One region of the Streptomyces sp. NPDC047028 genome, then DNA from elsewhere that is predicted to be linked to it. Evidence: riboswitches for the same ligand, from Rfam matches in the RefSeq annotation. Region 1 holds a riboswitch; each other region holds the start of a gene.
What was found. Region 1 has a riboswitch for cyclic di-AMP ahead of ABZ854_RS23865 (LysM peptidoglycan-binding domain-containing M23 family metallopeptidase). Riboswitches for the same ligand answer to the same signal wherever they lie in the genome.
Positions count from the first base shown of each region.

Region 1 (7,460 bases):
CACGGGCACGCGCTCCGGGGCCCGCAGCAGCCGTACCGCCATCGGATCGGCGAACCGACCCGGAACGGCCCTGCCGTCCGCGGCCGCCCGGCCCTGGCAGACCAGCACCGCCGTCCGGCTCGCCGTACGCCCGCTCTCGTTCATGGGACCGCATTCAACACCAGCCTCCGGGGGCGCCGAACCATTCCGATAACATGTTCGAGCTTGCGATGATTGGCGTCGTCGCTGCTCGTCCGTCAAACCCGAATCGAATCGGCCAAACGATTGATGTCCAGAGCGTCGCGGGTGATGTCACACATAGGCGGCAGGTCCGCGTCGGCCCTGGGGGGGCAACGGCGGGCCGTGCTGTGGACCGCGGCGGGGGCGGCGCTTCTCGGGCTCCTCACAGCCATGGAGATCGTCGCGCGCCGCTACGGCGAACCGGGGCCGATGTCCACCCTGGCCCGCGGTCTGTTCCTCGCCCCGAAGCCGGGTCCGCTGTACGGCGGTCTGGCATTGATGATGGTGGTGCTCACCTGGCGGCAGCGGTTCGTCGCCGCCGGTGCCGCCATCGGCATCGACCTCGTCTTCGTGCTGGTGCGCTGGGCGGCCGGCGCCAGGCCGAGCGACGGGCACGGCTTCGGCAACGGTGCGCTGTGGGTGATGGTGGGCTGCGGGGTCTTCGCCGTCACGCGCCGCACCGGCGCCGACCGCGTGCTGCTGCTGAAGGGCGTCGGTCTTGGCCTGCTGCTGGCGGCCGGCCGCAAGACCGGCGACACCTGGCTGCTCATCACCTCCAAGACCCGCCCGGCGGTGCTCGACCAGTACGTGGCGACCGCCGACCACGCGCTGGGCAACCCCTCCTGGCGGATGGGCCGGGCCGTCCGGGCCACCGACCCGTTCGGCCCGCACCTCCTGCACCTGGTCTACGCCCAGCTCGCGGTGGCCGCGATCGTCGTCGCGCTGTACCAGCTGCGGAACGTGGCGGCCGAGGGGCGCTTCCCGCGCCATCATCTGGTGCGCACCTTCCTGGTGATAGGTCTCCTCGGCCCGGCCGTCTACATGATCTTCCCGGTGGTCGGGCCGGTCTTCGCCTACGGCCCCGGCGCCTCCGGCACCGGCGGCGTCGAATGGGCGGTGGCCAACCTGTGGCCGCACACGCCGCCGCCGGTCGGCTCCCCGCACCCGGTGCCGTACGACGGGATCACGCCCCGCAACTGCATGCCCAGCCTGCACACGGCGTGGGCCACCGCGATCTTCATCCACACACGCGCCGCCCCCCGGGCCCTGCGGTACGCGGGCACGTTCTGGCTGGTGGCCACGCTCAGCGCGACCCTGGGGTTCGGCTACCACTACGGCGCGGACCTCATCGCCGGCGTGGTGTTCGCGCTCACCATCGAGACGGCGCTGCGCTCGCTCGACCGCGGCTGGGACCGGGCGGGCGTACGGCTGGTCGTCTACGGTACGACGGTCTTCGCCGCGCTCCTGGTGTCGTACCGCTGGCTGCCGGAGGAGATGGCCGCGCGGCCGTGGCTGTTCGGGCCCCTTCTGCTGCTGGCGCTGATCTCCGTGGTCTCCGGCTACGTGCGGACCACCAGACAGTGGGAACGGCCCACGGCACCCGCACCACGACCGGAGTCGCAGCTCGAACCGGTGTGAGCCGCCCTCCCGCTGTGCCGGGTTCAGCCCCTGGCCGTCACCGGTCGCCCGCGAGGTCGAGATCCGCCGGCCGCTCCCCGGCGGGCGCCTCCACCGGGCGGGCGGCGCGCCAATGGTGGGCGATCGGCCGGGAGACGGTCCGCCACCAGGGCTCGCCGGGCACCTTTCCGCCGGGCTCGAAGGGTTCGCCGGGCCGCGGGAGCGCCACCGGCTGTCCGGCCTCGTCCCCCGCGTCCTTCGTCCACTCCCCCGGCTCGGCCCAGGCGTGCGGGGCGAGGTTGAACGTGCCCCAGTGGATCGGCAGCAGCACCCCGTGCGGGGCGCCGCCCTGGAGGTCGAGGTGGGCGCGCAGGCCCTCCTCGGGGGTCATGTGGATGTCCGGCCAGAACGGGGAGTACGCGCCGATCTGGATCATGGTGGCGTCGAACGGGCCGTGGGCGGCTCCGATGTCCTTGAAGCCCTCGAAGTAGCCGGTGTCCCCGCTGTGGTAGATCCGGTGCTCCTTGCCGGCGACGGCCCAGGACGCCCAGAGGGTGTGCTGGGTGTTGCGCAGGCCTCGGCCGCAGAAGTGGCGGGCGGGGGTGGCGGTGAGGGTCAGGCCGCCGACCCGCGTCGACTCGTGCCAGTCCAGCTCGCTCAGCCGCTCGGCGGCCACCCCCCAGTGTTCGAGGTGGGCGCCGACGCCGAGGGGCACCGCGAACAGGGTGTCCGTGCCGGCCAGCGCCAGAATCGTGGGCATGTCCAGATGGTCGTAGTGGTCGTGGGAGATGACCACGACGTCGACCGGGCCGAGGGCTGCCAGCGGCAGCGGCACCGGGTGCAGCCGCCAGGGCCCGACGAAGGGGAACGGGGAGCAGCGCTCTCCCCAGACCGGGTCGAACAGGACCCGGTGGCCGTCGATCTCCGCGAGCACGCTGGAGTGGCCCATCCAGGTCAGCCGCAGCCCCGTGGCCGGAGGTCTGGCCAGGTCGGCGTAGGTCGTCGCGTGCACCGGGACGGTGCCGCTCGGCGCGCGCAGCGGGCGCTGCTGCTTGTCGAGGAAGACCTTCGCGAGGTCGCGACGGGACCCGGAGGGGACGGTACGCGCGGTGCCGCCCGGGTTCTGGAAGACGCCGTCCTTGAAATGCGGGGAGCGGCGGATGCGTGCCATGCGCTCACCGCCGGGATCCGCGCCGAAGGCGGCGGGCCGCAGCCCTCGGAGCCCGGAACTCTGGGAACGCGGACCGGTCACGGTACCTCCAGGTGGAGTCGCTGAGGACTTCCATTATGGTCGGCCCGTCCGACAAGCAGACCGACGGCGCCCCGCCCGCAACGTCCCCGCCACTGGCCGGACACGGTCGGTGTCGCACTGGTGACGGATTAGGGTGGCCGGGTGGCGAGAGTGCGGTTGAGCGTTGCGGAGCGGCGCGAGGAGCTGCTGCGCGCGGCAGTCGAGCAGATCGAGGTGCGGGGCGTGGCGGCGCTCAGGATCGCCGACGTGGCGTCCGCGCTCGGGGTGAGCAACGCGCTGGTGCTGTACCACTTCTCCACGAAGGAGCAGCTGGTCGCCGCCGCGTTCGCGCACGCGGCGGAGGGCGACCTCGCGCACCTGCGGGGGCTGCTGGGCCGGCGGACGTCGGCGGTGCGCCGGCTGCGGTCGGCCGTCCGCTGGTACGCGCCGTCGGGTGCGGCCAAGGGCTGGCGGCTGTGGATCGAGGGCTGGGCGGTGTCACTGCGCGAGCCGGCTCTGCGCGAGGTCACCCGGGAACTGGACCGGCAGTGGAAGGCGGCGATCGCCACGGTCATCGCCGAGGGCGTCGCCGCGGGCGAGTTCGCGTGCGCCGATCCCGAAGGTACGGCCCTGCGTCTGACGGCCCTCCTGGACGGACTCGCCGTCCAGCTGACCTCCTATCCGGGCGGCGTGCCCCGCACCCGCGCGCAGGAGTGGGGCGAGGCGGCACTGGCCAGGGAACTCGGGCTGGACCAGGAGGCTCTGAAGGGCTGACGTCCCTCGGTGCGCGCGGGGAGGGCCGGCCGGTGCCCCGCGGCGCGCCGGTCGGGCGCCGCGGGGCTCGGTGAGTGGGGGTGTCAGGCCACCGACGCGATTCGCATCTTGATGTCGTCCGGCGACAGCGTGCCCTTCGCCGTGACGTGGTCGCCGGAGGACTCGCCGCGCAGCCGGCGGCCGATCCACGGGACGAGGTACTCGCGGGCCCAGTGCACGTCGTCGCGGCGGACCTCCAGCGTGCCGCGGGGCGGCAGGGGCGGCCAGGGCTGCTCGGGGTCGGCCGGGATCTTCAGGCCGAGGGCCTGGCCGGCGCGCAGGGCCACGCGGGTGTGGCCCTCGGCCGACAGGTGGAGCCGGTCGTCGTCCCACGCCCGGCGGTCCTGCACGGACTTCAGGGACCACAGGTCGAGCACCGGGCAGCCGTACCGGTCGGCGACGGCCCGCACGTGCCCGTTGTACGTGGCGATCTTGCCCCGCAGGTGCTTGAGCACCGGGACGCCACGCGTGTCGAAACCGGTCGTCACGAGGACCGTGCCCGCCGCCTCGGCCAGCCGGGACACGGACCGCTCGAAGCGTTCGGCGACCTCGTCCGGGTCGGTGCCGGGGCGAATGATGTCGTTGCCGCCGGCGCAGAAGGAGACCAGGTCCGGGGCGAGTTCGAGCGCCTTGGGGACCTGGTCCGCCACGATCTGGTCGAGCAGCTTCCCGCGCACCGCGAGGTTGCTGTACCGGAAGTCTCCCTCGGGCCGCCGGTCGGCGAGCAGGACCGCGAACCGGTCGGCCCAGCCGACGAACGCCCCGTCGGGCCCCGGGTCGCCGACGCCCTCGGTGAAGCTGTCCCCCACCGCCACGTACGACCCGATCGACCCGATCACCGATGTGTTGTCACTCTTCGAATCGTCTGCCACGTCGGACCATGATTCACCTTCGGATGTGACTTACGCGACCGTAGGCGGGGGTTGACGGACGGTGAGAAGTCCCACTGCTTATTCATTTGCCATTCAGGAATACTCCGGGTCAGCCGACGGTGACCCCGTGCTGGCGGAGGTAGGCGACGGGGTCGATGTCCGAGCCGTAGTCCGGGGTGGTCCGGATCTCGAAGTGCAGGTGCGGTCCGGTCACGTTGCCGGTCGCGCCGGACAGGCCGAGCTGCTGTCCCTCCGTCACGCTCTGCCCGGCGGAGACGGAGAGCTGGGAGAGGTGGGCGTACTGGGCGTAGTGGCCGTCGTTCAGCTTGACGACGACCTGGTTGCCGTACGCGCCGCCCCAGCCCGCGGAGACGACCGTGCCGGCGGCGACGGACTTGACGGTGGTGCCGGTCGGGACGACGAAGTCGACGCCGGTGTGGTAGCCGCTGGACCACATGCTGCCCGCCACGTGGTAGCCGGTGCCGATGGTGGCGCCGGTCACCGGGAGCGTGAAGCCGGTGGAGGGGGTGGTGGCCGTGGGCGGGGTCTGCGGCTTCGACTGTGTCTGTGTCTGCGGCTTGGACGGGTGGGTGGACGGCGTCGTGGAGTGCGCGTCGGAGGACGGGTGGTGTGTCGCCGTCGCGCGCTTGCCGAGCGTGAGCTTCAGGCCGGGGTGGATCAGCGACGGGTCGTCGCCGACGACCTGCCGGTTGTCGTCGTAGAGCCGGTGCCAGCCGCCGCGGACGTCATGGGCGTCGGCTATCTTCGCCAGGCAGTCGCCGGACTTCACCGTGTAGGTGCGGACGCCCGGAGCGCGGTGCGCGGCCGCCGGCTTCGCGGCGGTCGCCTTCGTCGCCGTGTCCTTGGCGGCCGGGAGGGACTGGGCGACGTGCGCGGAACCGGACTGCGGGGTGGCGGCGTGGGCTCCGGCGGCCCCGACGAGCGGCAGGGCGAGGGCGGCGCCGCCGGTTCCGGCGACGGCGATGGAGCGGGTCAGACGCTGGGTCTTGGGACGACGGTGCTTACCCTTCGCGGGCATGGCGCATTCCTCTCCGGCGCCTGCGAGGTGAGCTGTCGGGTTCGGGCTGGAGCTGCCCGGCCGCGCGGTGCGCGGCTTCACCCCGAGCCTGTCGCGGAGACCGGGACAGGCAGTCGTACCTGGTGGGTCCCCCGCTCCTGCCGTACACGGGTCATGTGTGTGGGGACTCCGGGCGGCGGCAGGATTCGGCGTTCCGTCCGGAATTGGTGGCGAACGTAAGCGAGCGGGACGCACTGCGACAAGGAGCCGGTTCCCGCCTCCGCCGTTTCGGATGATCGGATACCTGAAAGCGCGGTCACCGTGCGTGCATGTCCGCGCTCTCGCTCGCCTCAATTGCCGCCGGGCGCCCGGACATTACGTGAGCATGACGTGCGACGGTCGGTCACCACTATGACGCTCCTCACGCACGCCACACCCACCTCCCCCTATTCCACAGCGAGTTGGAACGAAGCCGTAAATTCGGACAGAAGGCTCAGATGCGACGCAGGCGGAGAACCGTCGCATCGAGATCGCCGCGCAGCCGGGTCCGCAGCCCGTGGTGCAGGAGGACGGCACCTCGGTGCACTTCGCCCGTTTCACGGCATTCGTACGACGCGGCCGGGTCGAGTCCGCGCAGCCGCAGGGCCGGGACCGGTTGGCCGTAACGCTGCGACTGGAGCCAGGCGAGCACCACGGTCTCGTCGCCGAGGACGTACTGGACGGCGCTGAGGCCGCCCGCCGGTGGGCGCAGCCGGTACAGGTCGCCGTGCTGGACGACGGGCCGGATCTCCTTGTAGAGGTCCACCCAGGCGCGGGCCTCGGTCAGCTCCTCCTCACTCCACCCGGTGAGGTCGCCGCCGACGCCGAGGACTCCCGCCATGGCACTGACGAACCGGAAACGCAGGCTGCTCACCCGGCCGTTGAGCTGGGTGTTCGGGCTGTCGGTGACCCAGGCGGCCATGACCCGGGCGGGGTGGACCTGGCTGAACCCGTACTGGATGGCGAGCCGGTCCAGCGGGTCGGTGTTGTCGGAGGTCCACACCTGGTCGGTACGGCTCAGCACCCCCAGGTCGATCCGGCCGCCGCCGCCCGAGCAGGACTCGAAGGCGACCTCGGGGTGCGCGGCGCGCAGCCGGTCCAGCAGGGCGTACAGGGCGTGGGTGTGGTCGGTCCACAGGCGCTGCGGATACGGCTCCCCCGGCCAGCCGGCGTCGGTGAAGCAGCGGTTGAAGTCCCACTTCACATAGTCGACGGGTGCGCTGGAGAGCAGAGTGTGCAGCTGCTCCCACAGGTACTCCTGGACATCCTCGCGGGCCAGGTTGAGGACGAGCTGATTGCGGAATTCCGTCCGCTTTCGCCCCGGTTGGTACTGCACCCAGTCGGGGTGTGCGCGATAGAGGTCGCTGTCCGGGTTGACCATCTCGGGTTCGACCCAGATGCCGAACTGCATGCCGAGGCCGTGCACCTGGTCGGCGAGGGGCTTCAGGCCGTGCGGGAAGCGGTCGGAGTTGGGCGTCCAGTCGCCGAGTCCGGCCCGGTCGCTGGTGCGGGCGCCGAACCAGCCGTCGTCCACGACGAACAGCTCGACGCCGATGGCGGCGGCCCGCCGGGCGAGCGCGGCCTGCTGCTCCTCGGAGATGTCGAAGAAGGTGGCCTCCCAGGAGTTGAACAGCACCGGCCGGTCCCGGTCCGCGTCCGGGATCACGTGCGCGCGCTGGTAGGCGTGCCAGGTGCGGCTGGCCCCGCCGAAGCCGCCGTCGCTCCACAGGCCGGCGAAGACCGGGGTGGTGTACGAGCGGCCCGGCTCCAGGAGCAGCAGACCGGAGTCGTCGTGGCCGGCGCCGCCGGTGATCTGCACGCGCGCGTCCGGTAGCTGGGCGACAGCGATCCGCCAGGAGCCGGACCAGCC
Region 1 covers NZ_JBEYVS010000027.1:106,813-114,272, forward strand. Annotated here, with positions in the region: gene ABZ854_RS23840 (class I SAM-dependent methyltransferase) at 1-144, opposite strand, end outside; gene ABZ854_RS23845 (phosphatase PAP2 family protein) at 289-1,638, shown strand; gene ABZ854_RS23850 (MBL fold metallo-hydrolase) at 1,676-2,869, opposite strand; gene ABZ854_RS23855 (TetR/AcrR family transcriptional regulator) at 3,011-3,622, shown strand; gene ABZ854_RS23860 (SGNH/GDSL hydrolase family protein) at 3,706-4,533, opposite strand; gene ABZ854_RS23865 (LysM peptidoglycan-binding domain-containing M23 family metallopeptidase) at 4,643-5,572, opposite strand; cyclic di-AMP (ydaO/yuaA leader) riboswitch at 5,577-5,773, opposite strand; gene ABZ854_RS23870 (alpha-galactosidase) at 6,045-7,460, opposite strand, start outside.

Region 2 (7,460 bases), on a different contig from region 1:
GGGACCCGTGGCCGTACATTCCGTCGGTGTGCCTGTCGAGGCGGACCGTGAAGTGCCCGGACTGATCGTCAAGTTCGGCGACTACCCGCTGCACCACGGCGGCGTCGGCGCGATCCGCAGCCTGGGCCGGCTGGGCGTCCCCATGTACGCGATCACCGAGGACCGCCACACGCCGGCCGCCGCCTCCCGGTACCTCACCCGGGCGTTCGTGTGGCCGACGACCGGCGCGGAGGACCCCGGTCATCTGGTCGACGGTCTGCTGCGCGTAGGGCGGCGCATCGGCCGCCCGGCCGTCCTCATCCCTACGGATGAGGAGGCCGCCGTCCTGATCGCCGAGCACCAGGACGAGCTGGCCGGTTCGTTCCTCTTCCCGCGCGTGGAGCCGGGGCTGCCCCGCCGGCTGGCCAGCAAGCAGGGGCTGCACGAGCTGTGCGTGGAGCACGGCCTCGCGACGCCCGCGGCCGCCTTCCCGCAGTCGTACGACGACATCGCCGCGTTCGCCGGAACGGCGCGCTTCCCGGTGGTGGCCAAGAACCGTGAGGCGTTCGTCCGGCGCACCCGGCCCGCGGTGAACGGCACCACGAGGATCGCCACCCGCGCGGGGCTGCTCGAACTCGCCCGTGACTGGGGCGAGCGGCCGGGGGTGATCCTCCAGGAGTACCTGCCGAGGGAGGAGGCCGAGGACTGGATCGTGCACGCCTGCTTCGACGCCGATTCCGCCCCGCTCGCCCTGTTCACCGGCGTCAAGGTCCGTTCCTGGCCGCCGCACGCGGGCATGACGGCGAACGCGTACGTCGTCGACAATCCGGAACTCGCGGACCTCGCCGCACGTTTCATCAAGCAGATCGGCTTCAGCGGCATCATCGACCTGGACCTGCGTTTCGACCGGCGCGACGGACAGTACAAACTCCTCGACTTCAACCCCCGCATGGGCGCCCAGTTCCGGCTCTTCGAGAGCGAGTCGGGCGTGGACGTCGTACGGGCGCAGCACCTGCACCTGACCGGCCGACCCGTTCCGGAGGGGGAGCAGCGGGCCGGCCACCGCTATGTCGTGGAGAACATCGACCTGCCCGCCCTGCTCGCCTACCGCCGCAGCGGCTATACGACGCCGCACGCGCCGGCGCGTGCGAGCGGGACGGAGCTGGCCTGGTTCGCGGGTGACGATCCGCTGCCGTTCCTCACGATGCTCGCCCGCTTCGTGCGTCCGGGCGCGAAGCACCTCTACCAGCTGTGGCGGACCAACCGCCGCGGCGGCCACACCACAGCGAAGTAGGCACGTCACAGGCACCACCGCGAAGTAGGCAAGGCCACGAAGGTGGCGCACCGCGTTCCTGGGGAGGGACTTCGTGATCCGACCGGTTGCAGTCATCGGGGCCGGGCCGTTCGGCCTGTCCACCGCCGCCCACCTGAGGGCGCGCGGCATCCCCGTCCGCGTCTTCGGCGACACCATGGTCAGCTGGCGCGCCCATATGCCCGAGGGCATGCTCCTGAAGTCGACCCCGGTCGCCTCCAGCTTCGACTGCCCGCAGCCCGGCCACACCCTGGGCGACTACTGTGACGCCGCCGGCATCCGACGCCTGGTGACCGACGAGGACATCATCCCGGCGGACACGTTCATCGGCTACGGCGAGTGGTTCCAGGAGAAGCTGGTGCCCGGCCTGGAGCGGGTGCGGGTCGTCTCCGTGGACCGGGACAAGAGCGGCGCCTTCGAACTGAAACTGGACTCGGGGGAGTTGTTCACCGCCCGCGCGGTGGTGGTCGCCACCGGCCTGTCGGGGCTGGAACACCTGCCGGCGGAGCTGGCGGGGGCCGCGCCCGACGGGCCCGCCCCGACCGCCCCGCTCTCCCACAGCTCCCAGCACCACGACCTGAGCCGCTTCGCCGGCAAGGACCTGATCGTCATCGGCGCCGGTCAGTCCGCGCTGGAGACGGCGGCGCTGGCGGCGGAGGCGGGGGCCCGGGTGCGGGTGGTGGCGCGCGGACGCGGCCGGGTCGCCTTCGGGGCGCCGCCGTGGAACCAGCCGAGGCTCCGCCCCGAGTCGCCGTTCGGCCGCGCGTGGTCCCTGTGGGCACTCAGCTACTACGCCGACCCCTACCGTTTCCTCCCGGAGCAGACCCGGCACTATCTGGTCCGCCGGGTCCTCGGCCCGCTCGGCGCCTGGTGGCTGCGCGAGCGCTTCGAGGGCACCGTGCACGTCACGGACGTAGCCCGGGTGGCGGGCGCGGAGGCGCCGGACGGCAGTCCCGTGCTCACCGTCCGCACGCACGGTGGCCGCAGCGAGCGGCTGACCGCCGACCACGTCATCGCGGCCACCGGTTACCGCGTGGACATCGCGGCGATGGACTTCCTCGGTCCCGAGCTCCGCACGCGGCTCGCGGTGAGCCGGGGCGCGCCCAGGCTCGGAGCCGGCTACGTCTCCTCCGTGCCCGGCCTGTACTTCACCGGCCTTCCGGCGGCGGCCTCGTTCGGGCCGGTGATGCGGTTCGTCTGCGGCACGGAGTTCGCCTCCCCACGGCTGACGAAACACCTGTCGGCGGCACACGGCTGAGGGCCGCCGCCGGACCGTCCCCGGCGAAAGGCCGCGGCGGAGCGCGCCCGGCGGACCGCCGCCGGAGGACGCCCCCCGTGGACCGTCGCCGAAGGACGCCCCCCCGTGGGCCGCCGCCGGGGGATGCGCCCCGCAACCCTTGCGCCGGTCCGTCGCAACTCCCGCCCCCCCGCGTCCCGCACGCCTCCGGTCCCGTGCGCGCCATCACGGGGCCCGTGGGCACCACTTGGGGGCAGCGGGCACACAACTGAGCGAAAAGACAGGGTGAGTGGGTGGGGCGCGATGTCCGTATTCTCTGATCATGGCCGCCTCCCCCGCATATTCACTCGTCGCCACCGACCTGGACGGAACGCTGCTGCGCGGTGACGACACCGTCTCCGAACGGTCGCGCGCCGCGCTCGCGCGGGTGGCGCGCGCCGGGGCACGGCACCTGGTGGTCACCGGCCGCCCGGCGCCCAGAGTGCGGCCGCTCCTCAAGGAGCTGGGCTGCACGGGGCTCGCGGTGTGCGGACAGGGCGCGCAGGTGTACGACGTCGGCGCCGGCCGTCTGCTGTGGTCGGTCCGCCTGGACCGGGAGCTGGCGGAGACCGCGCTCGGCAAGATCGAGGCCGAGGTGGGCCAGGTGTACGCGGCCGTCGACCAGGACGGCGTGGACGGGCTCACGCTGATCGAGCCGGGGTACCGGATGCCGCACCCCACGCTGCCGGCCGTGCGGGTCGGCCGGCGCGACGACCTGTGGCGCGCGCCGATCAGCAAGGTGCTGCTGCGCCACCACACCCTGTCGGACGACGAGTTGGCGACCATCGCGCGCGGTGTGGTCGATTCGCTGGCCACGGTCACCATGTCGGGCCCCGGGACCGTGGAGCTCCAGCCGCGCGGGGTCACCAAGGCGGCGGGTCTCGCGCTGGCCGCCGCTCACCTGGGCCTGGCGGCCGAGCGGGCGGTCGCCTTCGGGGACATGCCCAACGACATCCCGATGTTCGAGTGGGCCGGGCACGGTGTCGCCATGGCGAACGCCCATCCGGAGCTGAAGGCGGTCGCCGACGAGGTCACCTCGTCGAACGAGGACGACGGCATCGCCGTCGTCCTCGAAAGACTGTTCCCGAGCCTCTGACGAGTCCAGGCCTGGGATCGCCGGCCTCAGTACGCGCCGAACACGTTGTCGATGGAGCCGTAGCGCGCGGCCGCGTAGTTGCAGGCGGCGGTGATGTTCGCGACCGGGTCGTAGGGGTCGAAGGAGGTGCCGGGCACGTGGTAGGCGGTGAACGTCGGGTCGATCACCTGGAGCAGGCCCTTGGACGGGGTGCCGGCGACCGCGTTGGAGTCCCAGAGGTTGATGGCGGCGGGGTTGCCGGAGGACTCGCGCATCACGTTGCGGTAGATGCCGTCGTAGGTGCCCGGGATGTGCCGCTCGGCCATGATCGCCAGGGACTCGCGGATCCAGCCGTCGAGGTTGTTCGGGTAGCCGGCGAGGGTGGTGGAGGGCGTCGCGGAGGTGGCGGTGGCCGCGGAGGCGCTGGTGGCGCCGATGAGGGGAAGCGCGAGGACGGCGGCGCCGGTGCCGGCGACGGCGAGGGTGCGGACGAGGCGGCGGGTGCGGGGGCGGCGGTGCTGGGCGGCAGCAGACATGGGGATGTTCCTCTCCGTCGCCTGCGAGGTGAGCTGTCGGGTTCGGGCGGGGAGGTGCCCGGTCGCGCCGCGCGGACGGCGGCACGACTTCACCCCAAGCCGTTCCGGTACGACGACTGCCGTCCGGTCCGGCGACTTACCTGGGTCCCCCGCTCCTGCCACACGAAATGAGTTCGTCGATGGGTGGTGTCGGGCGGTGGCAGGATTCGGCGTCCGTCCGACGGCCGGGAACGTATGCGAGAGCACATGTCGGGAACAAGTACCGGATTCACACAACGCGTCAGTTGACCTTGGTCTGTACCGTTTCGAGTACTTGATCCTTTGCAGCCGCCAATCCTCAACTAGCCGGTGACGCAAGGGGGGATGTGGAGGAGGTGCGCCATGGGGCGGTACGGGGCTCGCGTGACCCAATTCACGAAATGGCAAATTATGCAAAATCAGACATGGGGGATTTGCTCGTCCCGGAATGCCGCCATCCGTGTCCGTGGTTCTCGGGGATGCGTGCTTTTGTGCAAATCTCGCGGAATCCGTTAAGTCGATAAATGTCCGTTTCTGTCATCCGATCGCGGGCCTGCCGGGAGTGGTCCGGTACGGCCCGGCCTGTAGCGGTGGGCGCTAGCGGTGATCGAAAGCTGACCGGATACGCTGACTTGAGTGATGGCAGCGACCTATCGACAAACCGTGTAATCGCCAGCAGACACCAGCAGACAGGAGACCCCTCGTGACCGTCGTCGGGCCGTTCGGGCTGAGCGTGCGGGACCAGGCTCTGGAAGCCGATGTCCAGGCCGGATTGGCGGCTGTCGAGGAAGGCTTGCTCGAGGCCACCAAGAGCGAGGTCCCGTTCATCACGGAGGCCGCGCAGCACCTCGTCCGGGCCGGCGGGAAGCGGTTCCGGCCGCTCCTGGTGATGCTCGCGGCACAGTTCGGCGACCCCTACGCACCCGGCGTCGTCCCGTCCGCCGTCGTCGTGGAGCTGACCCACCTGGCGACGCTGTACCACGACGACGTGATGGACGAGGCCGCCGTACGACGCGGTGTGGCCAGCGCCAACACCCGCTGGGGCAACTCCGTCGCCGTGCTGACCGGCGACTTCCTCTTCGCTCGCGCCTCCCAGATCCTCGCCGACCTCGGGCCGGAGGCGGTCCGGGTGCAGGCCCTCGCGTTCGAACGGCTGGTGACCGGGCAGATCCTGGAGACCGCCGGCCCCACGGACGGCCGCGACCACGTCGAGCACTACCTGGACGTGCTGGGCGGCAAGACCGGCTCGCTGGTGGCCGTCTCGTGCCGGTTCGGCGCGATGATGTCCGGCGCCGACGAGACGGTCGTCGACGTCCTCACCCAGTACGGCGAACGGCTCGGCGTCGCCTTCCAGCTCGCCGACGACGTCCTGGACATCGCCTCCGACTCCCACGAGTCCGGCAAGACCCCCGGCACCGACCTGCGCGAGGGCATCCCGACCCTGCCCGTGCTCCGGCTGCGCGAGCGGGCTGCCCGGCTCGGGCTGGCCGAGGACGTCGCGCTGTGCGCGCTGCTCGACTCCGACCTCAGCGACGACGCCCGGCACGCCGAGGCGCTCGCCGCGCTGCGCGCGCACCCCGCGCTGGAGCAGGCCCGCCGCGACACCGTCCGCTACGCGGAGGAGGCGCGCTCCGCGCTCGCGCCGCTGCCCGAGTGCGACTCCAAGGCCGCGCTGCTCGAACTGTGCGACGCCGTGGTGCACCGCGCGGGCTGAACGGCCGGACGCCTGAACGCCCGTCCGCCCCTTCGGCGTAGGCAGCCGCGGTCCCGCGGTACACGGTCCGCCGTGCACGGTCCCGCCGTGTCCGACCCGCACCCGCGGTGTCTCCCGTACGACCCCTACGGGTCGGGGGAGATGCCGCCCCGGCATGTCATACCGCAGTCGTACACGAGTTGGCTCCGAGGTCTGACGCTTCCTCACGGCCGATTTGGTGAGATGGAAACCACGGAAATCACCACTCCTCACCGATTCGGGTGAGAATGGCGGCTCAGGGGGACCAGCGTGACGACAGCCGCCGCCGACGACGGAGGTAGGGCACACATGGCACCGTACGAAACCGACGACGTGGCGGGCGCCGCGCACGACGAGGACCGGCCCTCGGCGCGCCGCAAGGCAGCACGGTACGCGGTCCCGGTCGCGGTGGTGGGGGTGGCGGCGATCACGATCGGGCTGGTCCCGGCGCTGGCCGCCTCGGGCGACCCCGACCTGCCGAAGATCACCGCCCAGCAGCTCATCGAGAAGATCGCGAAGTCGGACGTGCAGCAGCTGTCCGGCACCGTGAGGTTCAGCACCGACCTCGGACTGCCGAACCTGGGCGGCCTGGAGGGCGGCCTCGCGTCCGGCATGGCCAAGGGCGACGGGGACGGCTCGTCCGCCGACCCGCAGTCCAAACTGACCGAACTCGTCTCCGGTACGCACACCCTGCGCGTGGCCGAGAACGGCCCGGACAAGCAGAAGCTGTCCCTGCTGGAGAGCGGTTCCGAGTACAGCCTCATCCACGACGGCAAGGACGTCTGGGGCTACGACAGCAAGAGCAACGAGGTCTACCACTCCACCGCCGCCGACTCCGGAAAGCAGCACCGGGCGGAGCCGCCGGCCACGCCGAAGGACTTCGCCGACGAGGCCCTGAAGTCGGTCGACGACACCACGGCCGTCACCGTGGACGGCACCGAACGGGTCGCCGGGCGCGACGCCTACAAGCTGCTGATCACACCGAAGCAGTCCGGTACGACGGTCGGCGCGATCAGCATCGCGGTGGATGCGAAGACCGGCATGCCGCTGAAGTTCACGCTGACGCCGAAGAGCGGCGGCGCCGCCGTCCTCGACGCCGGCTTCACCCAGGTCTCCTTCTCCGCGCCGGGTGCCTCCACCTTCGACTTCACCCCGCCCAAGGGCGCGAAGGTCACCGAGGGGAAGCAGGAGCACAAGGCACCGCGGCACGAGGCCGGCAAGCCCGGCGGCGGGCTCGCCCAGGGCATGGAGGGCGCCAAGGTGCTCGGCAAGGGCTGGACCTCCATCGCCACCTTCGACACCGGCTCCAGGGGCGGCCTGCCGACCGGCTCCAAGGGCGGCGACCTGGGCGGCTTCCTCGGCTCGCTCGGTGACCAGGTCTCGGGCTCGTTCGGCAAGGGCACGGTGTTCTCCACCCGCCTGGTCAACGCCCTCATCACCGACGACGGCAAGGTGTACGCCGGCGCGGTCACCAAGGAGGCCCTGGTGAAGGCGGCCGACGAAGGGAAGTGACCCTTCCCGGGCACGACGAG
Region 2 covers NZ_JBEYVS010000001.1:113,789-121,248, forward strand. Annotated here, with positions in the region: gene ABZ854_RS00565 (ATP-grasp domain-containing protein) at 29-1,273, shown strand; gene ABZ854_RS00570 (FAD-dependent oxidoreductase) at 1,347-2,549, shown strand; gene ABZ854_RS00575 (Cof-type HAD-IIB family hydrolase) at 2,851-3,663, shown strand; gene ABZ854_RS00580 (transglycosylase SLT domain-containing protein) at 3,690-4,178, opposite strand; cyclic di-AMP (ydaO/yuaA leader) riboswitch at 4,184-4,367, opposite strand; gene ABZ854_RS00585 (polyprenyl synthetase family protein) at 4,900-5,910, shown strand; gene ABZ854_RS00590 (sigma-E factor regulatory protein RseB domain-containing protein) at 6,238-7,440, shown strand.
Region 2: another riboswitch for cyclic di-AMP. It lies ahead of ABZ854_RS00580 (transglycosylase SLT domain-containing protein); the one in region 1 lies ahead of ABZ854_RS23865 (LysM peptidoglycan-binding domain-containing M23 family metallopeptidase).

Region 3 (7,460 bases), on a different contig from region 1:
GTCGTCACCGTTAGGGTCGATGCCGTGCCGCCCACCAGTGCCCCGTACCCGATACCTCCCACCGGAGCCGGCGCCGGCGCCGGACCCGGCGACGCCGCCCTCCGGCACCCGCACTGGTGGCAGCGCGGCTGGGTGCGGTACGGCGCACTGATCACGCTGCTGGCGCTGTCCGGGCTGGTCATCCTGGCGCTCGTGCGGAGGCAGACCGGCACGGAGGGCTTCCTGGTCGGACTGGGGCTGGCCGTGCTGCCCGTGCCCTGGCTGACGGCCGCGTTCCGCTGGCTGGACCGGGTCGAACCGTGCCCCTGGCGCAACCTGGTCTTCGCCTTCGCGTGGGGCGCGTGCGCGGCCGCGCTGATCGCGATCGTCGCCAACAGCTTCGCCACGCACTGGATAGCCACCTCCACGGCGGACCCGGCCGGCGCCGACACCCTCGGCGCGACGGTGATAGCGCCGATCGTCGAGGAGTCCGTGAAGGCGGCGGCCGTCCTGCTGCTCTTCCTGTTCCGCAGACGGGACTTCACGGGGATCGTCGACGGCGTGGTGACAGCCGGGATCACCGCCACCGGCTTCGCGTTCACCGAGAACATCCTCTACCTGGGCACGGCCTTCGGCACCGACCAGCTCACCGGCGGCCGCGGTATCGCCTCCGTCACCGCCGCCACCTTCTTCGTGCGCATCGTGATGTCACCGTTCGCCCACCCCCTGTTCACCGTCCTGACCGGCATCGGCTTCGGCGCCGGCGCGCTCGCGGGGGACGGACAGCGCGCCCGGCGCGTGCTGCTGCCGCTCGGCGGCCTGCTGCTCGCGATGGGCATGCACGCCTTCTGGAACGGCTCCTCGACCTTCGGCGCTTACGGCTTCTTCGCCGTCTACGGCCTGTTCATGGTGCCCGCGTTCGGCCTGCTGACCTGGCTCGCGATCTGGACCCGGCAGCGGGAGCTGCGCACCGTGCGCGAGGAGCTGCCGGCGTATGTGTTCGCGGGGTGGCTTGGCCCGGCCGAGCCGTACGTCCTCGGGTCGATGCGGGCGCGGCGGATGGCCCGCGAGTACGCCCGGCACCACTTCGGCGGCCGGCCCGCCGGACGGACGGTCGCGCGGTACGAGGCCTGCGCCACTTCGCTGGCGTTCCTGCGGCACCGGGCGCGGCTGGGCAGGGCGCCGGCCGACTTCGCCGTACGCGAGCGGGAGCTGTTGTCCGAGCTGTGGGCGCTGAGGGACGTGGCCTGGCCGGCGCTGGAGTACGCGACCCGCGCGTCCGCCCCGGCGCCGGCGCCCTACTGGCCCGGCTACGGCTACGGCCACGGCCACCTCCCTGGCCAGGGCTACGGCCAGGACTACTACGGCTGTCCGGCCGTGCCCTATCCCGCGCACAACCCGTACCGGACGTAGGCCCCAGCACACTTGGCCCCGCCGCACGGAACCCCGGCGGGGACCCTCAGGGGTTGAGGCCCTTGCTCCGCAGCCAGGTCATCGGGTCGATGGCGGTGGCCTGGCCGTTCGGGTGGACCTCCACGTGGACGTGCGGGCCGGTGACGTTGCCCGTGGCGCCGACGCGGCCGATGACCTGGCCGGTGCTGACCTTCTGGCCGACCGTGACGTTGATCGAGGACTGGTGGCAGAACCACAGCTCGGTGCCGTCGTCCAGGGTGAGGATCGTGCGGTAGCCGTAGGCACCGGCCCAGCCGGCCCCGGTGATCTTGCCGCTGTGGATGGCGTGGATGAGGGTGCCGGTGGGGGCGGCGAAGTCGAGGCCGGTGTGGTACCCGGAGGACCACATCGAGCCGGGCTGGCCGAAGGTCCCGGTGATCGTGTACGACGTCGTCGGCAGCGTGTACTGCTTGGCCAGCTTGGCCAGGCGCTCCGCCTCGGCCTTCTTGGCGGCGGCGGCCTCGGCGTCCTTCTTGGCGTCGGCGGCCTGGGTGGCGGCCGCCTTCTCCGCCTTGGCGGCCGCGTCGTCGGCCTGCTTCTCGGCCGCGGCGACGGCGGCCACGGTGGCCTTGGTGTCGACCTGGCTCTGCTGCCGGTCCGCCTGGGCCATGATCCGGTTGCGCAGCGCCTCGCCGGCGTCGGAGCCGCCCTGGTCGGTGGCGGAGGCGGTGCCGATGTGGGCCAGCGAGGCCGTGGTGGACGAGGGGCCGTCGGAGGAGTCGTCGAATAGGTGGCCGATGGACGGCAGGTCCGGCATCGAGATCGACACCGGCGGCTTGCCGGTGTTGGCGCTGGCCATGCCGCCCGCGCCGACGGCGGCGATGACACCGACGCCGAGGACGGTGGAGCTGCGGGCGAGTCCGCCGCCGCGCTGCTTGGAGACGCGGTGCCGGCCGCGTACCGGGCGGATGGAGTCCTCGGTGGGATTCCACTCCTCCCAGGGGCCCTCGTCGGTGCGCTGGTCGCCGTAGCCGTAGGGCTCGCCGTCACGCTGGCTCGGCACGAACGGGGCTGTCGGGGCAGGCCGGTTGGACGCCACGCGGGCGTACTCCTTTCCTTCCTCCGCCTACCGGGTTAGCTGACGGGTTCGGAGCAGGAAGGTCTCCTACGCGCGTATACGTGTCGTGGACTCACAGAGAAGTCCACAGCGGTATCCGCGTGATTCACCCCAAGGTGGTGGTTCCCCGGTTCCCTCGCGGGATTCGGCGCGTGCGCACGGAGCCGCCTCTTGTGACGGCTGGGACGACCGCGCTGCGTTATCGAACGTTAATAGACCGGGGTGGCTGTTTCCAAGCCGTTCTGCTTGATCATTACCCTTTCTAGGGCGGACGTACAGGCCAAGAGGCGCGCAAATCGGGCGGGTTGACCGAAATTCAGGAGTCACAGAGGTTTTGATGGTGACTCAGATGTTATGCGGAGGGCTCCGGTCCGGTCACCATGGGTGAGGTGCGGGGCCGGCGCACCAAGGGACGGCAGAAAACACTCAGGGCCGGAATCCAAAAGGATTCCGGCCCTGAGCCTTCAGTAGCGGGGACAGGATTTGAACCTGCGACCTCTGGGTTATGAGCCCAGCGAGCTACCGAGCTGCTCCACCCCGCGTCGTTGAGACCACTGTACGCCATCCGCGGGGTGCGATGCACATCCGTTCCCGCCGGGCCGGTCGAGGCGCCCCGACACCGGCGGAAGCCGGGGGTGCCTCAGCCCAGCAGGTGCGCGTTCGGCGCCTTGGCCGCGGCCTCGTACTGGGGCAGGACGACCACGTCCGCTCCCCCGCCGGTCAGCACCCCCGTGCCGTCGGCCCCGGCCACGAAGGTGTCCGGCTCGCGCCAGGCGGTGACCACCCTGCGCACGCCCGCCCCGAGGATCAGCTCGGCGCACGGCGCTGGGCGCGAGGAGCGGCGGGCGCAGGGCTCCAGGCTGCTGTACACGGTGGCGCCGGGCAGCCGCGGGTCGGCGGGGCCGAGCTTGGCGAGGGCGGCCTCCTCGGCGTGCACCACCGGGTCGCCACCCTCCCGCGAGTGGCCGCGCGCCAGCTCCGTGCCGTCGGCGGCGACCACGACCGCGCCGACGCTGAAGGCCGTCTCCGAGGGCGGGCAGAGCGCGGCCAGCTCGCAGGCGGTGCGCAGCCAGTGGCGGTCGGCCGGGGAAGCCAGCGGACCCGTGCCGGGGGCGGTGGGCTCGTACCGCGTGAGGACGACGTCCTCGATCCGGCGGGTCTCGGTGAGGCGGAGCCGGCCCGCCTGGTACGCGCCCGGACCGAACAGGCGCGGGGCCGCCGGGTCGCCGACCAGGACCGGGGCGAGGACCAGCTGGAGTTCGTCGGCGAGGTCCTGCTGGAGGAGCTGCGTGTGGACGGTGCCGCCGCCCTCGACCATCAGCCGCCGTACGCCCCTGACGTCGTGCAGGTGCTCCAGCAGCGCGCGCCAGTCGAGGGCCGGGCCGAGGGCGACGACGTCGGCGCTGCGGCCGAGGGCGCGGGCGGCCCGTTCGGCGCCCCGGTCGGTCGTGTAGACGATCTTCTCCCCGCCGGTGTGCCAGAAGTTCGCGGCCGGGTCGAGGTCGCCCGTGGCGGTGACGGTGACCTTGAGCGGATACTCCGGCTTCCCCCCGGCGAGGCGGGCCGTGCGGCGCTCGGCGGAGTTGACGAGGAGGCGCGGGTTGTCGGCGCGGATGGTGCCGGCGCCGATCAGAATGGCGTCCACGGAGGCACGCACCTCGTCGACCCGGTCGAAGTCGGCGGGGCTGGAGAGCAGCAGCCGGTCGGGGCCGGTGTCGTCCAGGCAGCCGTCGAGCGAGACGGCTGCGGACAGCAGGACGTACGGGTACGGCATCGGCGCGCTCTCCCTGGCCTTTGGACTGCGGGGTTTGGTTCAAGTTTGAAACAACTTACACTGGCGGCATGACGACCCGCTGGCTCACCCCCGAGGAGCAGCGCGCGTGGCGCGCCTACATCGCCGCCTCCCAGTTGCTGGAGGACGCGATCGACCGGCAGCTCCAGCAGGAGGCCGGCATGCCCCACCTGTTCTACTCCGTGCTGGCCAACCTGTCCGACGCGCCCGACCGGCGGCTGCGGATGACGGACCTCGCGGAGACCCTGAAGATCACCCGCAGCAGGCTGACGTACGCGGTGACCCGGCTGGAGCGCGACGGGCTCGTACGCCGGGAGGACTGCCGGTGGGACAAGCGCAGCAGCATCGCGGTGCTGACGGAGGCGGGCACGGCCGTCCTGGAGCGTACGGCGCCCGGGCACGTGGCCACGGTCCGCGCGACCCTCTTCGACCGGCTCACTCCGGAGCAGGTGGGGCAGCTGGAGGAGATCTGCACCGGGGTCGTACGGGGGCTGCAGGGCGAGGAGACGGGGAGCGCGGCGGAGGACGTGCCGTGGCGACGGCGGTCGGCACCCTGCTCGGGCACGGGCCCGGGGACGGGCTCAGGGACGAGCACGCCCGCCGGCTCCTCGCCGGACGAGCTTTCCTGACGCGCGCCGACCGGCACCACGGACGCCGCCGAAAAGCCCGTTGCTTTAAGTTTTAAGCATGGGGTAGGGTCCACGATCACGACCGCTTGCTTCAAATCTGAAGCACACGGCCCGGAGATCGCCACGGACCCGGAGGCCCGCATGCCCACCACCCCTGTCGCCACGCCGCGCGCCCGCGTCCGGGTCCCGCTGCGCTTCCACGACGGCTACGGCGTCGACGCCGAACTCGTCACCTTCCACGGCCTGACCGACGGCGCCGAGCACGTCGCCGTGGTCCTGGGCGACCCCGCGCCCGACACCGTCCCGCTGGTCCGTCTGCACTCCGAGTGCCTCACCGGGGACGTCTTCGGCTCGGCCCGCTGCGACTGCGGACCCCAGCTGCGGGAGGCGGTCGAACGCATCGCCGGCCGCGGCGGTGTTCTGCTGTACCTCCGTCAGGAGGGGCGCGGCATCGGCCTCTACAACAAGCTCGACGCCTACGCCCTCCAGGACCAGGGTCTCGACACCTACGAGGCCAACGCCGCCCTCGGTCTCCCGGAGGACGCCCGCGACTACACGGCGGCCGCGCAGATGCTGGCCGCGCTGGGCATCGGCGAGCTGGACCTGCTCTCCAACAACCCGGACAAGGCGGGACAGTTGCGGTCGCTGGGAGTGGTGGTCCGGGACCGGGTGCCGACCGGGGTGTTCACCACGGCGCACAACGTCCGGTACCTGCGGGCGAAGGTGCTCCAGACCCAGCACACGCTGCCGCTGGGCGAGTTGACGGAGCTGAACGCGGGCTGAGGCGCCCGTTCGCCACGCCGCCTCAGGCAGCGTACGGCCGTTCCGCCCGCGCGGACCGCAACGCCCGCCCCCACCACGTCAGCTGGCCGAGCATGCCCTTGGCGGCGCCCTCGGTCACGGCGGTGTCGTTGGGGGTGCCGTCCTCGGTGAGGTGCGACCACGGCCAGTGCAGACTGACCGCGTCCCGCATGCCGACCGCGTGCAACTCGGCGAAGACCAGGCGGAGTTGCTCGACCGCTCGGATTCCGCCGCCGAGTCCGCCGTACGACACGAAACCGACGGGCTTGGCCTGCCACTCGGCGTGGTGCCAGTCGACGAGGTTCTTCAGGGCGGCCGGGAAGCTGTGGTTGTACTCGGGCGTGATCACGACGAACGCGTCCGCCGCGGCGAGGCGCGGTGAGACCTCCTCGAGTGCGGCGGCGGCCTCGGGGCCCGGGGCGCCGCCGTGGCCGGGCATCGCCAGGGGCAGCGGCACGTCCGCCACGTCGATGACGTCGAACTCCACGTCCTCGCCGCCGACGGCGGTGCGGAGGAACCAGTCGGTGACGGCGGGGCCCACGCGGCCCTCGCGGACGCTGCCGACGATGACGGCGACGCGGAGCGGGGCGTCGCCGGACACGGACGTGTTGGTGGACGTGTTGGCAGGCACAGGAATCCCCCATGGGTCGGGCGTTCGGCCGCTCGGTGCGGCCGCCTCTCCTGAAACGTACAACGGTCGTTGTAATAAGTACAACGGTAATTGCACATCCATGGCCGGGTCCCGGTAGAGTGCGCGGCAGAGGAGGCCGATGTGGGCGACGTGGGTAACACGGGTGGCGAGACGAGCGAGACGAACGACGCCCGGCTGGAGCGGGCGCGGCGCGAGGTGTCACCGCGCAAGCTGGCCAAGCAGATCGCCATCGCGAGCGGTTCCTGCACCCTGTTCGGCCGTGAGGGCTACACCCGCGCCTCGGTCGACGCCCTCGCCGCCGAGGCCGGCGTCTCCACGCGCACCCTCTACAACCACTTCCCCGGCGGGAAGGCCCAGCTCTTCGGCGCCGTGGTGACCTGGTCGTCGAGCGAGGTGCGGGACGCCCAACTGGCCCTGCTGCGCGCGGTGCTGAACCCCGAGCACCCGCCCCGCCCGGAGGACCTGGAGCGCGACCTGGTCTCCCTGGCCCGCGCCTTCGTCGGGCTCATGACCGACTACCCGAACCACTTCGCCCTGGTCCGCCACATCCACTCCGAGGCGGACCACGTGCCGCCGGAGGTCCTCCAGGCCTGGCGCGAGGCGGGTCCCGAACCGGTGGCGCGGGCCCTCGCCGGCGCCATGGCGAACCTGGAGGACGCGGGCCTGCTCGACCTCCGGGGCGACGCCCCCCTGGCGGCGGCCCACTTCACGGCCCTCACGGGCCAGTTCATCGCCCTGCGCTCCCACTACGGCGTCCTCCCCCTCCCCGCGGAGGAGGTGGACGCCCTGATCAGGGGTGGGGTGTCGGCGTTCCTGCGGGCGTACGCGACGAGTTGACGGCGCCGGCCCCAGGCCGAGGTCCGAGGGTCAGACCGTCACGTCGGCCGGGGCGGTCCGGTCGGCGGGCTCGCGCAGGATGCCGCGGCGGCGGACCGGCATGCCGAGCGTCGGGTGTCCCACTCCCCAGGCCGCGCCCTTGCAGACCATCTCCTTGACGCGGGCGGCGAGCCGGCCGGTCAGGGCCGACGGGCGGGCTGTGTCGTCGGCGGTGACCCACTGGAGCAGGGCGTCCCGGCGGCCCAGCGAGACGCACTGGCC
Region 3 covers NZ_JBEYVS010000017.1:22,837-30,296, forward strand. Annotated here, with positions in the region: gene ABZ854_RS16975 (PrsW family intramembrane metalloprotease) at 52-1,392, shown strand; gene ABZ854_RS16980 (M23 family metallopeptidase) at 1,439-2,470, opposite strand; cyclic di-AMP (ydaO/yuaA leader) riboswitch at 2,478-2,649, opposite strand; tRNA gene ABZ854_RS16985 (tRNA-Met) at 2,957-3,030, opposite strand; gene ABZ854_RS16990 (dihydrofolate reductase family protein) at 3,129-4,262, opposite strand; gene ABZ854_RS16995 (MarR family transcriptional regulator) at 4,331-4,909, shown strand; gene ribA (GTP cyclohydrolase II) at 5,051-5,692, shown strand; gene ABZ854_RS17005 (NAD(P)H-dependent oxidoreductase) at 5,715-6,341, opposite strand; gene ABZ854_RS17010 (TetR/AcrR family transcriptional regulator) at 6,483-7,199, shown strand; gene ABZ854_RS17015 (FAD-dependent oxidoreductase) at 7,230-7,460, opposite strand, start outside.
Region 3: another riboswitch for cyclic di-AMP. It lies ahead of ABZ854_RS16980 (M23 family metallopeptidase); the one in region 1 lies ahead of ABZ854_RS23865 (LysM peptidoglycan-binding domain-containing M23 family metallopeptidase).

Region 4 (7,460 bases), on a different contig from region 1:
GCACCGCAGTCCGGAGAAGCGTTCGACGAACCGTTCGACCAGCAGGCCACCGCGACGTTCGCGCACGTCCCGTACGAGGAGCCCGGCGCCGGGCACGCGTACGCCGAGTCCGGTGCGACGCCGGACGGGTTCGGTGAACGCGGCGATGACGGCGGCGAGTTGACCGCCACCGGTGAGCTGCCCGCCGTACCGGACCTGCTGGACGACCAGGAAGAGGTCGTTCCCGTCCCCTCGCCCCGCGCGGGCGGTTCCCGCAGCGCCGGCCGGTCCCGTCGCCGTACGCCCCCCAAGCGGTCCGCGCTGCTGACCATCGCGGTGCCGTCGGCGTGCGTCATGGGTGTCGCCGGGATCGCGGCCGCCTCGGTCGGCAATCTCACCGACGGCGGCGCGGACACCACCGCCTCCGCCTCGGACGCGCACGCGGTGAAGCCGTCCGTCGCCAACAACAAGCTGGACACGCAGCTGCGCAGCCTCTCCGCCGGCGCCGACGACTTCGCCGACCGGGCCAGCCGCACGCAGGAGCGGATCGACCTCAAGACCCAGCAGGCGGAGGAGAAGAAGAAGGCGGCCGCCGAGGCGGCGCTCAAGGAGCGGCTGCGCCCCAAGTTCGTGCTCCCCGTCACGCAGAAGGGGCTCAGCGCCTACTTCGGCCAGGCCGGCGTCAACTGGATGTCCGTGCACACGGGCATCGACTTCCCGGTGTCGTACGGCACCACGGTGATGGCCGCCACCGACGGCGTCGTGTCCACGAAGTGGAACAGCGCCTACGGCAACATGATGATGGTGACGGCGAAGGACGGCACCCAGACCTGGTACTGCCACCTCTCGCACTACCGGGTCGCGCCCGGTACGACGGTCAAGGCCGGCGAGCCGATCGCCTACTCCGGCAACTCGGGCAACTCCACCGGCCCGCACCTTCACTTCGAGGTGCGCCCGGGCGGCGGGGCGGCCGTCGACCCGCTGCCGTGGCTGCGCAGCCACGGCCTGGACCCGACGTAACCCACCCCGACGCCGCCACCTCTCCGGCTCCGGTGCCGGTTCCTACAGCTTCTCCACCGGTGCGTACCGCAGCAGCAGCCGCTTCGGCTTGTCGTCGCCGAAGTCGACCGTCGCCTCCGCGTTCCCGCCGGTGCCCTTGACGGCGACGACCGTACCGAGGCCGAACTGGTCGTGCGTCACCCGGTCGCCGACGGCCAGGGCGACCACCGGCTTCTCGGCGGTGCGCCGCGTCGCGAAGCCGGACGCGCCGGAGGCCGAGGACCGGGAGCGGGTCGAGGACAGCGAGGCCGCGATCCCGGACGCGGGCCCGGAGGACGTCGGCGCGGTCGCTCCCGTCCGCTTCCACTCCACGTGGGTGGCCGGGATCTCCTCCAGGAAACGGGACGGCGGGTTGTACGACGGCTGTCCCCAGGCGCTGCGCATCGCCGACCGCGTCAGGTACAGCCGCTCCCGCGCGCGCGTGATGCCGACGTACGCCAGGCGCCGCTCCTCCTCCAGTTCCTTGGCCTGGCCGAGGGCGCGCATGTGCGGGAAGACGCCGTCCTCCATGCCGGTCAGGAACACCACGGGGAACTCCAGGCCCTTGGCGGTGTGCAGGGTCATCAGCGTGATGACGCCGTCGCCGTCCTCCTCGTCGGGGATCTGGTCGGAGTCGGCGACCAGGGCGACCTGTTCCAGGAAGTCGGAGAGGGTGCCCTGCTCGTCCTCGCCGCGCTCCTGCTCGAACTCCAGGGCGACGGCCGCGAGTTCCTGGAGGTTCTCGATGCGGGTCTCGTCCTGGGGGTCGGTGGAGTTCTGCAACTCGGCCAGGTAGCCGGTGCGTTCCAGTATGGCTTCCAGGACGGTCGCCGGTCCGGCACCGGACTCGACGATCGTGCGCAGGTCTTCCATCAGGGTGTTGAACCGCTTGACCGCGTTGGCGGAGCGCGCGGCCATGCCGTACGCCTCGTCGACCCGCTTCAGCGCCTGCGGGAAGCTGATCTTCTCGCGCTGGGCGAGGGCGTCGATCATCGCCTCGGCGCGGTCGCCGATGCCCCGCTTGGGCACGTTCAGGATGCGGCGCAGGGGCACCGAGTCCTCGGGGTTGGCGAGGACCCGCAGGTAGGCCAGGACGTCCCGGACCTCCTTGCGCTCGTAGAAGCGGACGCCGCCGACGACCTTGTAGGGCAGGCCGACGCGGATGAAGATCTCCTCGAAGACACGGGACTGGGCGTTGGTGCGGTAGAAGACGGCGACGTCTCCCGCGCGCGCGTCGCCCGCGTCGGTGAGGCGGTCTATCTCCTCGGCGACGAACTGCGCCTCGTCGTGCTCGGTGTCGGCGACGTAGCCGGTGATCCGCGCGCCCGTGCCGGCGTTGGTCCACAGGTTCTTCGGGCGGCGGGACTCGTTGCGCTCGATGACCGCGTTGGCGGCGGAGAGGATGGTCTGCGTGGAGCGGTAGTTCTGCTCCAGCAGGATCGTCGTCGCGTCCGGGTAGTCCTCCTCGAACTGGAGGATGTTGCGGATGGTCGCGCCGCGGAAGGCGTAGATCGACTGGTCGGCGTCGCCCACCACGCAGAGCTCGGCGGGCGGGAGGTCGTCCGGTCCGGGCGGTACGTCCTCGTCGTGCGCGCCGGTGCCGACCAGTTCCCGCACGAGCGCGTACTGCGCGTGGTTGGTGTCCTGGTACTCGTCCACCAGGACGTGCCGGAAGCGGCGGCGGTAGTGCTCGGCGACGTCCGGGAAGGCGCGCAGCAGGTTGACCGTGGTCATGATCAGGTCGTCGAAGTCGAGCGCGTTGGCCTCGCGCAGCCGCGACTGGTACAGGGCGTACGCCTGGGCGAGGGTCTTCTCGAAGCCGTCGGTGGCCTGGGCGGCGAAGTCCTCCTCGTCGATCAGCTCGTTCTTCAGGTTGCTGATCTTGGCGCTGAAGGACTTGGGCGGGAAGCGCTTGGGATCGAGGTCCAGGTCACGGCAGACCAGGGCCATCAGGCGCTTGCTGTCGGCGGCGTCGTAGATCGAGAACGAGGAAGTGAAGCCGAGCTTCTTCGACTCCCGGCGCAGGATGCGCACGCACGCGCTGTGGAAGGTCATCACCCACATCGCGTTCGCGCGGGGACCCACGAGGTGCTCGACGCGCTCCTTCATCTCGCCGGCGGCCTTGTTGGTGAAGGTGATCGCGAGGATCTGGCCCGGGTGCACGTGCCGCTCGGCGAGCAGGTGCGCGATGCGGTGGGTGAGCACACGGGTCTTACCGGAGCCGGCGCCGGCGACGATGAGCAGGGGCGAGCCGGCGTGCACGACCGCGGCGCGCTGGTTGTCGTTCAGCCCCTCCAGCAGCGCGGCGGTGTCGATGGCGGGGCGCGGGGCGCCGTCGCGGTAGTACGTGTCCCGGTCCGGGGGTACGTCGAACTCCCCGCCGAACAGATCGCCCGGAAGCGGCTCCGGAGCGTGATCGTCCTCGGGCGGTGGCGGGGGTTCCTCCTCGCGCCCGCGGGGGGGCTGGAGGGCCGCCAGGAAGCTGTCGTCAAAGAGGCTGCTCATCGCTCTCCGAGTCTAGGGCGCCCCACTGACAGCCGGTCGCCGACCCGGGAACATGGCCGGATTCCCGAAGAGTTGATCTACCCGCCTCGCGGGCCGTCCATTCCCTCACGCTGCGAAAGTGCCTGCTGGACGGTGTGTGACCGCCGCGCGGGGCAAGCGCGTTCATCCTTCGAGGTAACGAAAATGTATCGGACATATCACGCATCGACCTTCACAGAAGTCACACGAGTTGGCTAGGTTGCGTTCGGGCCGCACGACCCCTTCCGGTGAACCTCGCCGGTCCGGGCGGCCCCCGCCGAGTCCGGCAGCCCCCGTGCAGCGGGGCCCGGAGCCGGGGACCCACCGATCCTGGGGTGAATCGCCCTGTCCCGTCCGGGCCAGGGCCGTAGGGCAGCCTTCCGAACCATCCGCCCGAACCCGACAGCTAACCCGGTAGGCGGCACATTGGAAGGAGTCGCCACCCTTGGCGTCGCACCGCAAGCCGCGCCCCGCGGGGGCGCGCGGAGCAGGTCTCCGCACCCCCGCACTCGCCACCGCCGCGCTCACCTCCGTGGCCGTGCTGTCCCAGACGGCCGACGCCGCGCCCGCCGCCTCCGACGACGGCAGGCCGAGCCGGGAGGAGATCGAGAAGAAGGTCGACGACCTGTACCGGCACGCCGAGTCGGCGACCGAGAAGTACGCGGAGAGGCAAGCGGAGAAATACGCCGAGAAGTACGCCGGGACGTACGACGCGCCGAAGTACAACGCGGCCAGGGAGCGTGACGGCCGGCAGCGCAGCAGCCTCGACGCGCTGCGCGAGGAGGTGGCCCGGCGCTCGGGCCGCCTCAACAAGCCCCGCGCGGACCAGGTTTCGCCCGCCGGAGCCTCCGCGACCGTCCGGAGGCGGCTGGACGCCACCCCCGCGGCCGACTCGCCGGCCACGTCGCAGAACGACCTCCGGACCGCCAAGTCCGCCGTCCAGCACAAGCTCGCCACCGCGCGCGGGATGCTGATCCGACTGACCGAACAGGGGGCGGTGCGGCCGGCGGCAGCCGAACGTCACGGCTGGCAGGACACCCCTGACCGGCCGTCCAAGCCGACACCGCAACGAACGCACTGGCAGGACCCCGGCCCGGCGCCGACCCCACAGCCCGACACGACGACACCGAGTGGAATGTCGGGGCCGGTGGAGTCCGGCGGGTTGCCCGGGGTCGTCGAGTCGGCAGGGTCGCCCGGGGTGGCCGCGGCCGACGGGTTGCCCGGGTCGGTGCAGTCGGCGTCCGGCGGGTTGCCCGGGGTCGTCGAGTCGGGTGGCTCTCTTGGGCCGGGGGGATGGGCCGGGTCGGGCGGGTCGCGTGTCACCAAGGCCGAGAAGGCGCTCGCCTTCGCCCGCGCGCAGATCGGCAAGCCGTGCGTGTGGGGTGCGTCGGGGCCGGGCTCGTACGACTGCTCCGGCCTCACCCAGGCCGCCTGGAAGGCCGCCGGAGTCGCGCTGCCCCGCGCCACCCGCGACCAGGTCCACGCGGGCAGGACCGTCACCCTGGCCGAAGCCCGCCCCGGTGACCTGGTCTTCTTCCACGGCGACGCCGGCCACGTGGGCCTCTGGCTGGGCGACGGAATGATGATCCACGCCCCCAAACCCGGCACGTACGTCCGCGAGGAGTCGGTCCACCACGGCGGCGAATCCATGATCCACAGCGTGGTCCGACCGGCCTGACGGACGCGGCTACGGCGCCGTACCGTTCCTTTTCCCGGCCGCGCCGGACTTTTCGGCCGCCACGCGCGCGTGCCCCGCGCCCACGGCTCGCGCCGCTCCCTAGCATCGGCGCATGCCCGCTCTTTCCGCCCTGCTCGTCTGGTGGGCGTCGCGGCCGCCCGCCGCCGGGGCCGCCGTGATGGCGACCGGCATCCTGTCGGTGGCGCTGCACCTGACGGGCCGCGAGACGCTGTCGCTCGTCGTGCTCGCCATGGCCTGCGTCGGCTGGGTGGCCCTGGCCGCCGACTTCGTCCTACGGCTGCTCCGGGAGCGCCGGCGCTGGGTGGCCGAGGCGGAGACGCCGGGCGCTCTGACGGCCGTGGCGGCGACGACGGTGCTGGGGTCCCGGTTCGCGGCGCTCGGCTGGCCGGACCTCTCCAACGCGCTGCTGGCCCTGGCGGCGCTGCTCTGGCCCGTGCTGCTCGTGCTCGTCGTACGGCACTGGGGGCGGCGCATGCCGGGCGCGGTGTTCCTGTGCTGCGTGGCCACCGAGGGGCTCGCCGTCCTGTCCGCCACGATGGCGGCGGCGGAGACGGCGGCGTGGCTCGCGCGCGTGGGCCTGGTGTTCTTCTGGCTGGGCCTGGCCCTCTACGCGCTGGCCCTGACCCACTTCGACCCCCGGCAGTTGGCGCAGGGCGCCGGGGACCACTGGATCTCGGCCGGGGCGCTCGCCATCTCCGCGCTGGCCGGGGCGAAGCTGCTGGTCGCCGACAGCGCGCGCCTGTATCTGTGGAACAACGACGACCGCGATGTCCTGCGGACCGTGACGGTCGTGCTGCTCGCCATCGTCCTGGCCGCGTGGCTCGTCCTGATCGTCTGCGAGGTGGTCTGGCCTCGGTTCCACTACGACATGCGGCGGTGGTCGACGGTGTTCCCGCTGGGGATGACGGCGGCGGCGACTCTGTCGGCCTCGTCCGCCGTCGGCATCCCGTGGCTGAAAGATCTGGGCCGGGTGCTGGTGTGGGTGGCGGCGGCGGCCTGGCTCGTGGTCGCCACCGGCGCGGTGTTCGCGGCCCGCGAGGGGATCAGGAGGGAACGCTGACGACGCCCGGAACGCTCAGGGAGCGCTCCGGGTCACCACCTCCGGGTCACCACGTCGAGGTCACGACCACAGCACCGCGATGAAGATGTTCGCCATGGTCAGCCCGCCGACGAGGGCGAACAGGCCCTTGTCGATCCGTTCCTCGTCGCGCTTGACGTAGACCAGCCCGAGGATCACGATCAGCACGGCCAGCTTCACGCCCATCTTGACGGCGTTGACGTGGTGGTCTTCGGCCTGGTTGAGGCCGATCAGGGCCACGCCGGTGACCAGCATGGTCAGAGCGCCGTGCAGCATCCCGGGGACGAACCGGGCTGTGCCCTGGCCCATCGCCTTCATCTGGGTGAGGAAACCGCCGAGGAGCGCGGCGATGCCGATGATGTGCAGGCCGACGAAGAGATGGATGAGTACGTCCATGAGCCCGGAGCCTAATCAGGGGGCTCCGGGCCACTTGTCACCGGCCCCTCCCACCCGACCCATAGCACCGCAGGGCTCCCGCTCGCCCCAGGTCGGTCGCTTCGGTCAGCACGCTGTGTGAAGGGGACCACTCCAGTCACGCCATGCGGTCACATGCGGTCACCCGGCGGTCCAGGACAGCCAGTTCCGTACACGCGTTACCAAGCCGTCACCATTCGGCCTAGCGTCCTGCTCCAGATGACCGGGCCTCGGTCGTCCCAGCCGTACGGAAGGACGTGACGGTCCAGGTGGCAGCGCACCGCAAGCCCCGACAGCGCTCGCTCAGCGGCACGACGGTCCGGACGGCCGCCACCATAGCCCTGGCGGGCGCGGCCACCGCGACGGCGTTCGACGGGACCGGGCAGGCCGCGCCGCAGCTGACACCGGCGCAGGTGAAGACCAAGGTGGACAAGCTGTACCGGGAGGCGGAGACCGCCACCGAGAAGTACGACGGGGCCAAGGAGCAGGCCGACAAGGCCCAGCGGCGGCTGAGCTCGCTGCAGGACGAGTCCGCCCGCCGCCGGCTGAAGCTGAACTCGGCGCAGGAGGCGCTGGGTCTGGTCGCGGCCGCCCAGTACCGCGACGGCGGCATCGACCCCGCCTGGCAGCTCGCGCTGTCGAGCGATCCGGACCGGTACCTGGACAACGCCTCGTTCGCGGAGCGCGCCGGCCATCGGCAGGCCGGGCAGGTGGCCCGAGTGCGCCGGC
Region 4 covers NZ_JBEYVS010000001.1:321,769-329,228, reverse strand. Annotated here, with positions in the region: gene ABZ854_RS01540 (M23 family metallopeptidase) at 1-999, shown strand, start outside; gene pcrA (DNA helicase PcrA) at 1,042-3,522, opposite strand; cyclic di-AMP (ydaO/yuaA leader) riboswitch at 3,806-3,978, shown strand; gene ABZ854_RS01530 (C40 family peptidase) at 3,986-5,218, shown strand; gene ABZ854_RS01525 (tellurite resistance/C4-dicarboxylate transporter family protein) at 5,331-6,299, shown strand; gene ABZ854_RS01520 (hypothetical protein) at 6,360-6,713, opposite strand; gene ABZ854_RS01515 (NlpC/P60 family protein) at 7,001-7,460, shown strand, end outside.
Region 4: another riboswitch for cyclic di-AMP. It lies ahead of ABZ854_RS01530 (C40 family peptidase); the one in region 1 lies ahead of ABZ854_RS23865 (LysM peptidoglycan-binding domain-containing M23 family metallopeptidase).